Regions from separate parts of the Butyrivibrio sp. AE3006 genome, predicted to be linked through region 2. Evidence: predicted binding sites of a transcription regulator. Region 2 holds the regulator's gene; each other region holds the start of a gene.
The links. Region 2 encodes HrcA, which represses chaperone genes, less so after heat shock. Its sites were predicted from a motif close to TGTTAGCACTCNNNNNNNNNGAGTGCTAACA; they were not measured.
Positions count from the first base shown of each region.

Region 1: a site for HrcA is predicted at 1,409-1,439, ahead of htpG (molecular chaperone HtpG). Genes of this name have one in related genera too.
Region 3: a site for HrcA is predicted at 1,797-1,827, ahead of G603_RS0115280 (Hsp20/alpha crystallin family protein). Genes of this name have one in related genera too.

Region 1 covers NZ_AUJJ01000001.1:189,855-193,140, reverse strand. Annotated here, with positions in the region: gene htpG (molecular chaperone HtpG) at 1-1,349, opposite strand, end outside; gene G603_RS0100760 (bifunctional diguanylate cyclase/phosphodiesterase) at 1,547-3,286, shown strand, end outside.
Region 2 covers NZ_AUJJ01000009.1:39,303-42,588, forward strand. Annotated here, with positions in the region: gene G603_RS0105570 (pyridoxal phosphate-dependent aminotransferase) at 1-99, shown strand, start outside; gene G603_RS22280 (DUF6465 family protein) at 191-838, shown strand; gene hrcA (heat-inducible transcriptional repressor HrcA) at 1,031-2,062, shown strand; gene grpE (nucleotide exchange factor GrpE) at 2,095-2,757, shown strand; gene dnaK (molecular chaperone DnaK) at 2,827-3,286, shown strand, end outside.
Region 3 covers NZ_AUJJ01000034.1:17,552-20,837, forward strand. Annotated here, with positions in the region: gene G603_RS0115275 (ROK family transcriptional regulator) at 1-665, opposite strand, end outside; gene G603_RS0115280 (Hsp20/alpha crystallin family protein) at 1,146-1,592, opposite strand; gene G603_RS23330 (helix-turn-helix transcriptional regulator) at 1,875-2,135, opposite strand; gene G603_RS0115285 (hypothetical protein) at 2,340-3,286, opposite strand, start outside.

The DNA of each region.
Region 1 (3,286 bases), on a different contig from region 2:
TCGGGAAGTGTGAGATATTTTCCGTCAAGATTCTTGAAAAGAATATAGTCGTTCATCTTCTCACAGAACTTGTCATCCTTAAGGCAACCATACTTGATGAAAGGAGAAATGTCCTCCCAATATTTGTCATAGTTCTCTTTATCTGTCTTGCAAAGACCTGCAAGCTTCTCAGCTACCTTCTTTGAAATGTAGTCTGAAATCTTCTTAACAAAACCGTCGTTCTGAAGAGCACTTCTTGATACATTAAGAGGCAGATCAGGGCAATCGATCACACCCTTGAGGAGCATCAGATATTCAGGAATAACTTCCTTGATATTATCTGCAATAAATACCTGGTTGTTGTATAACTTGATCGTACCCTCAGCAGATTCAAACTCCATGTTGATCTTAGGGAAGTAAAGAATACCCTTTAAGTTGAAAGGATAATCCATGTTGAGGTGGATCCAGAAAAGGGGCTCCTTGTAGTCGCGGAATACCTTTCTGTAGAATTCCTTGTACTCATCATCTGTGCAATCCTTGGGAGTCTTAGCCCAAAGAGGATGTGTATCATTTACAAGCTGAGGACGTCTCTTGATCTTAAGCTTCTTCTCCTCTTCCTTCTCCTCGGAAGACTCGCCCTCTGCCTTAGCGTCATCTTTTTTCTCAGGCTCGATAACCTCGATTACAACGTCATCATCACGTTTCTCAGATTCCTTAATGGTCTCTGTGCCCTCTTCATTTTCTCTTGAGATATAGATCTCATAAGGCATGAATGAGCAGTATTTCTCAACTACTTCGCGAGCCTTGTACTCGTTGCAGAACTCAAGGCAGTCATCTGATAAGTGAAGAGTGATTGTAGTACCGATCTCTTTCTTATCTCCGTCATCCATCTCGAAATCAGAACCGCCATCACAGGTCCAGTGAACAGATGCAGCATCTGACTTGTATGAAAGAGTATCAATGTCTACATAATCAGATACCATAAAGGTTGAATAGAAACCAAGTCCGAAGTGACCGATGATCTGGTCAGCATTAGCCTTATCCTTGTACTTATTAAGGAAGTCAGTAGCACCGGAGAAAGCCACCTGATTGATGTACTCCTCAACCTCTTCTGCAGTCATACCGATACCGTTATCGATGATCTTAATGGTCTTATCCTTATCGTTAAGAACGATGTCAACACGGGGCTTGTAGCCCTCAGGGAGCTCGTACTCACCCATCATGTCCATCTTCTTGATTTTAGTGATCGCGTCACAAGCGTTTGAAATAACCTCACGATAGAATATGTCGTGGTCAGAATACAGCCACTTTTTGATAATAGGGAACATATTCTCTGAGTTAATTGAAAGATTACCTTTTTTTGCCATAATTATGTGCCTCCATTCCACAAATACGAGTTTAATTCCGCCAGACACAAAAGTCAATATAAAATTAGCACTCATAACAACAGAGTGCTAACAATTGGTTTTTTGTTCATTAATTTGATATAATATGTATGTAATTATATTCAACTTTGTTTGTAATTTAGTTCTTTCATATAGGTGACCGTATGCAAAAGAATTACATTTTGGAAAACAGGAACGAATATTTATTGAATAATTTTGACCGGGCAATAGAGAATGGTTGGATTGAAATATATATCCAGCCTATAGTTCGTTCGTCAAATGGAAAAGTATGTGAAGAAGAAGCCTTGGCACGGTGGGATGATCCGGTATTAGGCGTTCTTAATCCCAAAGATTTTATTCCTGTCCTGGAAGAGGCCGGTGCTGTAAATCGTCTGGATTTGTTCATTCTGGATAAGATTCTGGAAAAGATGCAAAGACAGATTGATAATAATGTTCCGATTGTATCAACATCAATCAATTTTTCCCAACTCGATTTTCAATCTGCAGATATTATAAACATAATAGATAAGAAGGTCTCGAAATCCGGTATTTCAAAAAATCTTATTGCTTTTGAAATCTCTGCAGGTTCTACTGCAATAGAATATCATAAAATAACAGAACACCTTTCAAAATTACAAAAATTGGGATATCGGATTGAGCTTGATGATTATGGTAAAGGTGACATTTCGCTTTTGCTTGCTCAGAAGCTTCATTTTGATACTCTGAAATTCAATATGGATATTGTAAGGCAGATTCCGGATAATGATAACGCCGTTAAAGCACTGTCAAGTCTTGTAAATATGGCCACTTCATATGGAATCGAAACTGTAGCAAAAGGCGTTGAAACCCAAAAGCAAGTGGATTTCTTAAAGGAAGTAGGCTGTTCCAAGCATCAGGGATACTTCTTCTGCAGACCGCAGGCTGTACAACAGTTATTTGATAATTTCAGTGCAAACAAACATTTTTTATGGCTCGAAAGTGCCACAGAATCATATTACTTCGATGCTATTGACAGAATAAATCTCCACCAGACAATCGGCGTAAAAGATATACACGGTCAAACCAGTAAAACCGAAATTATTCCTGCAGCAGTCATGGAATATTATAATGATCAGATAACTATTTTGCGCTGTAATACCACAATGAAAGCGTTTGTATATGATAATTTCCCTGATAATAAGGAGCTGCATACATTCAGTACCGTCACCGGTGATGGTGTACCCGGATCACTTACCTTTAATGCTATAAAAAATTGCATCAATAGTGATGACACGATAATTGTAGACGACAAATTGCCTTCAGGAATAACAGTTCATCTTATGCTCCAAAAAATCGCACATAACTCTGAGACAGGCAAAACCGCCTTTTGGCTTACAATTCTTTCATCAGAGGCATCAGAGAAAAAAATAGATTTTTTATCATTTAATCAAATCATCCGTTCTCTCTCGGAAGATTATATTACTATGTACTTCGTCGATTTAGAGACGAATAATTATGCCGAATATCGTTTTGACGATTCTAATAGCAATGTAACAATTGAAAAAAGAGGTGAGGATTTCTTCTTTGACGCCCAGAATGACACAGAGGGTAAAACCTACGAAGAAGACAGAGAAATGTTTAAAACTCTCTGCACAAAGGAAAATATATTGAAGAACATACATGATAATGGAATGTTCTCTATCACTTACAGAGCCAATGACAGCTACGGCATACGGTATGTTAATTTCAAGGCTGTGCCGGAAACGAATAACAGCAATCATCTGATCATAGGTATATATAACGTCGATCCTCGAATCAAACAACTGCAAGCATATGAGAAAATTAGAGAAGAACGGGCTATTTATTCTCGAATGGCTAATTTATGCGGAAACTTCTATGCTATATATTGCATTGATCTGATTGATGATTCTTTTACTATATAC
Region 2 (3,286 bases):
GCCCCTGGTTATGCGAGAATTTCATTTGCATCATCCATGGATGTGCTAAAAAAGGCGCTTGAAAGAATTAAATTGGGCTTAAATGCGCTTAAATGTTGACTTTTTGTCGTGATTGTACTAAACTCAAAAACGTAATATAAAATTTGCTAAAGCGCACAATTCTTTGTGCCCCAAGGAAAGAGAGGGAGATATGGCGGACGACAAGTTGAGAGAAGCAGCTTTAAAGCCGATTGCGACTATCAAAAAACCGGTAATTGCTGCAGAAAAGAAGGAAGAAGTTAAGCCTGCAGAGGCAGCAAAGACTGAGGAGAAGAAGGAAGCACCCAAGAAGGCAGCTACTAAGAAGACAGAGGCTAAGAAGCCTGCTGCAAAGAAAGCGCCTGCTAAGAAGACTGCGACAACCAAGACTGCTGCCGCAAAGAAGGAAGAGCCTAAGAAGACTGAGGAGAAGAAGCCCGCAGCTAAGAAGGCAGAGACTAAGGCTGCTGCAAAGCCTGCAGCTAAGAAAGCACCTGCAAAGAAGGCTGAGACCAAGGCTGCTGCAAAGCCTGCAGCTAAGAAGACACCTGCAAAGAAGGCAGCTGCTAAGCCCGCAGCAAAGAAAGCACCTGCTAAGAAGGCTGAGACAAAGAGTGCTGTTAAGTCTACAATCGTTCTTCAGTTTGCAGATAAGGAATTTACATACTCAACTCTTGCTGACAATGCAAAGAATGTTTATGTATACGATATGGGTGGAAAAGAGGCTGACATCAAGACTCTTGATATCTATGTAAAGCCTGAGGAGACAAAAGCTTACTTCGTAATTAACGGAAGCATTAACGGCGAGTTCAATCTTTAATCTTTCAGAATATAATGATCAGACAGTAAATCTCCGGTGAGAATCTCACCGGAGATTTTTTCGTCTTATTCAGTGAATTTCCTATTTTATCTTTTTATATTGACAGCTGAAATTTATAGTGGTAACTTAAATTACAGAAGATGTTAGCACTCAATTCGAATGAGTGCTAACACTTAGAAAAGGGGTGAGAGCATGCAATTAGATGAAAGAAAAAAGAAAATACTTCATGCAGTTGTACGCAATTACCTTGAGACAGGTGAGCCTGTAGGCAGCAGAACGATTTCCAAATACACGGACCTGAACCTGAGTTCAGCCACTATCAGAAATGAGATGGCAGATCTCGAGGAAATGGGACTTATAATACAGCCCCACACATCCGCAGGACGTATTCCTTCAGATCAGGGTTATCGCGTGTACGTAGATGAGATGCTTGCCGAGAAGGAAGAGAAGCTTGAGAACATGAAGGAGATGCTTCTTGATAAAGAAGAGAAGCTTGAGAAGCTCCTTAAGCAGGTGGCTAAGACACTGGCTGTTGATACCAACTATGCATCGATGATCTCAGCTCCCATGATCAAGAGGAATAAGCTGAAATTCGCACAGCTTTCCAAAGTTGACGAGGAACACCTTCTTACCACTATCGTAATAGAGGGAAATGTCATCAAGAATCGTATGGTGGACATAGAACAGGAGCTTTCAGAGGCTGATCTTTTGAAGCTGAACATCCTGCTTAACACCAGACTCGCAGGACTTTCCGTGGAGGATATCAATCTTGGTCTTATAGCTGCCATGAAGCAGGAGGCCGGAATCCACGGCGATATCATTGGTAAGATAATAGATGCAGCCGCAGAGGCCATCACAGAGGATGAAGACCTTCAGATTTATACAAGCGGCGCCAACAATATTTTCAGATATCCCGAGCTTGCTGATAAAGAGAGAGCAAGCGACCTCATTACTACATTCGAAGAGAAGAGCGATCTTACAAGTCTCGTAGAGAACACACTGCAGAGCAGTACAGAAGAGACAGGCATTCAGGTTTACATTGGTAATGAGTCACCAGTTCAGTCCATGAAGGACTGCAGCGTAGTTACAGCTACCTACGATTTAGGTGAGGGAATGCGAGGAACCGTCGGAATCATCGGTCCCAAGCGAATGGATTATGACAAAGTTGTCGGAGCACTTAAGAATATGATGAGAGCTCTGGATGATTTATATAAGAAAGAATAGTACAGGTAACAAATTAAGAAGGAGTATCGGTTTTGAGTAAGGAAGTAAAAAAGGAAACAGCTGAAAAGACTTCTAAGACTGCGAAGGAGCTTCAGCAGGAAGTAGCTGAGAAGGCTAAACAGGTAGCTGATGCAGCTAACAAGGTTGCAGAGGCAGCTGAGGCCGAGAGCGCAGAGGCAGAAGCAGACAATACAGAAGAAGCAGCAGAAGGTGCTGAGGGCGAGAAGAAGAGCCTCTTTGGTAAGAAGGAGAAGAAGAACCCCTTCAAGGAGAAATTCGAAGAAATGCAGGATAAGTACATGCGCCAGCTTGCAGAGTTCGAGAATTTCCGTAAGAGAACAGATAAAGAGAAGGCGCAGATGTTTGACCAGGGAGCATCCAATGTACTTGAGAAGATACTTCCTGTTATAGATAACTTCGAAAGAGGACTTGCTGCAGTCCCTGAAGAAGAAAAGGGTTCCGCTTTTGCAGACGGAATGAACATGATATACAAGCAGCTCATGAAGCAGATCGAGGATCTTGGTGTAACACCTATCGAAGCTGTAGGAAAGGAATTTGATCCTAATTTCCACAACGCAGTAATGCAGGTTGACAGCGAAGATGTTGAGGAAGGATTCGTAGCACAGGAGCTTCAGAAGGGTTATATGTACCACGACACAGTGCTTAGACACAGCATGGTTGCCGTTGCTAAATAAATGTTGAAGGATTTTTAATCCGAATCAAAGAGTAAATTATTTTTTCTATTTTTCATGGAGGTAATTAAGATGAGTAAGATCATAGGTATCGATTTAGGAACAACTAACAGCTGCGTAGCTGTTATGGAAGGTGGTAAGCCCACCGTTATCGCAAACGCAGAGGGTGCAAGAACAACACCTTCAATCGTAGCTTTCACAAAGAATGGCGAGCGTCTCGTAGGTGAGCCCGCTAAGCGTCAGGCAGTTACAAATGCTGAGAACACAATCGCTTCTATCAAGAGAGATATGGGTACAGACAATGGCCGTACAATCGATGGTAAGAAGTATTCACCTCAGCAGATTTCAGCTATGATTCTTCAGAAGCTGAAGGCAGACGCAGAACAGTATCTCGGCGAAACAGTATCAGAAGCAGTAATCACAGTTCCTGCTTATTTCAATGACGCACAGCGTCAGGCAACCAAGGATGCAGGTAAGATTGCAGGCCTTGAAGTAAAGCGTATCATCAACGAGCCTACAGCAGCAGCGCTTG
Region 3 (3,286 bases), on a different contig from region 2:
TCTCCCATTAGGAAGTATGCAAGTGTATTCATGGGCTTTTTATGATTACCAAACCACCACTCTGCCATGGCTCCGGCGTTTGCATCCTGTTCTATGAAAAATGGCTTATCGAATTCATTCTCAAATTCCTTAAGGAAATTTACATCGTGCCACGACATCATGTGTGACACAACAGCTATGTGCCCTTCATTTTTAAGATAAGGCCCCGGAACCGCCATTCCTATTGCCACAACGTTCTCGTTTTTATCAAGATACTCACGGATCAGCTTCTTCATATCCTTAAGGACTATCTTCGGATCATCCGTAATGTCAAACTCGACTTCACTCTGTTTGTAGAACTTACCTGATATATCAAACAAACCAACTGTGTACATATATCTTGAAAACTTGACCCCAATCACACAGTTCTTCTCAGAATTAAGCTTAAGTCCGATCGCACGCCTGTTTCCGCTCCCCTTGATAATACCCGTCTCTAACACAATTCCACTCTCAATAAGAGATGCAACTATCTTGGTTATGGATGCCTGGGTGAGTCCCGTCATTTTCGCAAGCTCTGCCCTGGAACATATTTCGTTTTGTAATTCCTTTTGATGAATAATCTTCAATAACTGCGCTCTGTGAGCTTCATTCATATCGCTGTTATTGATTATCGGATTGTTATCCAATTCACTAACGCCCCCATTGATTTATTTCCGTTGTTAATGTATTAACTTAGTTAATATATTATGCACATTTATTGCTTGGGTCAATCAAAAATTGCTATTCATTGTATGTTTTGTATACTTGCACTAATCGAATATTAAAATTTTGTGAACTTATTACACAAAGAATTTTGGTTTTCATTCATTATGTTAACCAAATTACCGTGCAGATATTAATTCCAGACAGAACAGATATTAAGAATTTAAACTCAAAATCGAGTAGGCTCGATTTCGCACACGAACATTCCGCACTTAGTGCTCCATGTTCTTACGACCGGCAAATGAATTTGTATGCAAGCATCCATTCGCTTGCCGGTCTTGTGCAACAAAAAAGGTATGTACATTTTTAGTACATACCAAAATTAAAAAAATCCAGAACCGACTTCCTGAAACGAAAGTGGTTCTGGATTTAGGATTTTATCTATGAGAAGATGCCTTATCTTTTCATGCTATCTGAATATGCTTCTTTTCAGGAAGCTTAGGCTGTTCCTTTTTAGGAATCATCAGCGTGAGAACTCCGTGTTTGAAGGATGCCTTTACATCATCTTCTGTGACCTGCTCTCCAACATAGAAGCTACGCTGCATGGATCCTGAGTACCGCTCCTGCCTTATTAGTCTGCCCTTCTTATCACTCTTATCATTGTTCATGTCCTTCGAAGCGCTGATGGTAAGATATCCATCATTTAATTCAAGGCTTATATCCTCTTTGGCAAAACCAGGAAGGTCAATGCTTACTTCATACTGATTGTCCTCTTCCTTAACATCAGTCTTCATCAGCCTGTCGGCATGTCTTCCATAGAGCTTACGCTCCATGTTATTCAGTTCTCTGAAATCAGGGAAATTAAACAGATTGTCAAATAGATTTTCTTCATAAATACTTGGTGCTAACATAGTTTTTTCCTCCTTTGCATCAAAAACATTTATTTTTGAGCATTGGGACGGAGGGAGGGAGCCACCTCAGCAAAGCTGTTTCTCATGTGGCGACCGATATGCCGCCGACCATTGTGAGGGGGCGATTCCACTCTTTGGATCATTGGAATTCATAAGTCCTAACGGTCTTCTCTGTTCCTTTGTTCTATATATGGTATAACACCAAATTAGCACTCTGTCAAGCAGAGCGCTAATAATTTTTTAGTTGTTTAACCCCTCCAAAAACAAATATCATACTCCGTCTTATTCTTCTATGCAGTTGTGCTTTTTTCGATATTTCGAGGGCGACATATTATATATTTTCTCGAATAACCGTATAAAAGACTCCGGATTTTCATACCCTATGATACTGCTTATATCTGCTATGGTAGTATTTGTATTTACTAAAAGTGACTCAGCGTGTTGGAGCCTTATATTTCTCACAAAAGAAGAAAAACTCTCTCCTGTCTCTTCCTTGATAAGTCTGAAGCAATGCGCCAGCGAATAATTAAAATGCTCTGCCACTTCACTTAATGTGACTTTCTTATAATTATCGATTATAAAGCTCAATTGATGTAACCGGGCTAATAGAAAGTCAGAACAAAATAGAGATAACTGTGGCAAACGGATGGTTTAAGGGTATTCTCGGTTTCTATGGTCAGGGCTGTCATTATGGCAACATGACCGCACTCATTGCTCTGTTCATAAGAAAAGCTCTAAAGAATACAGTTAATTGCTCCTGCGATAGATTATGCTCAGTTCCGACCAGGGAAGCTTTATGTTCGGAAGCTCCAGCTTATTAACATCCTGAAGGTCGTATACAATTCCGTTGTCTTCCAGCTCCTTCAGAAATGCATTTACAAAGACAGGGCTCGAAAAAGTCTGTAGAAAGTCGAGGGTGAATCGTCCGTTTACAGCAGATATTTCAACTGTCAGACCATTTGCCGCAGAAGAAGTCCACACCCGGAAATCACGGATGTACTGCTCGGCTTCCTTGTAGTTTGCCTTACCCACATAGCTGACCGTCGCCGTAATAACTCTGTTCGCCAACGAATTGATATATCCCGCTGCCCCCTGTCGTTCCTGATCACTTTCTTTGGATAGGATCATACGCGTAATTCCTGCCTGCGAAGCCACTCCCATCAGCACATTCTCCTCCTGGCTCTGGACAAAAACCATCCCGCGGTATGCGGTACTCTGCCTCTCCAGGGACCAATCGCGCATTTTGTCCTTGTACTCCAGCATTATTCCACCAACCAGGCTCTGATGCGCCAGTGGCGTGTGAAGGGCGTTTCTCTGGTTCACACAAAGGGCGATGCGAACAGGATCTTTGGAATCAGGATACAGCTTTGCAATGGCTCGGCTTAGGAGCAGAGAAACCATTGTACCGGGACTGCCGTCATTGTCCAGATTGAATCTCATAAATTCGGATTCCGAGATGGAGATACTGTATACGGTGTGCCGGTGATCATACTCAAGGCCCGCAGAAGCGATGAGATTCAGAGCTTTGGGCATTTCATTGCGAGGAGGAATCGGAAGATCGGTCCTGTTTACCACAGGGTCTATCCACTCTTCTTCTGAGATCACATCTCCAACCAGACGAATGCCCTCGTCATTCAACTTGACCTGATACCGCTCAGAACAGTAATAATACAACAATGTCCGAAGCACTTCAT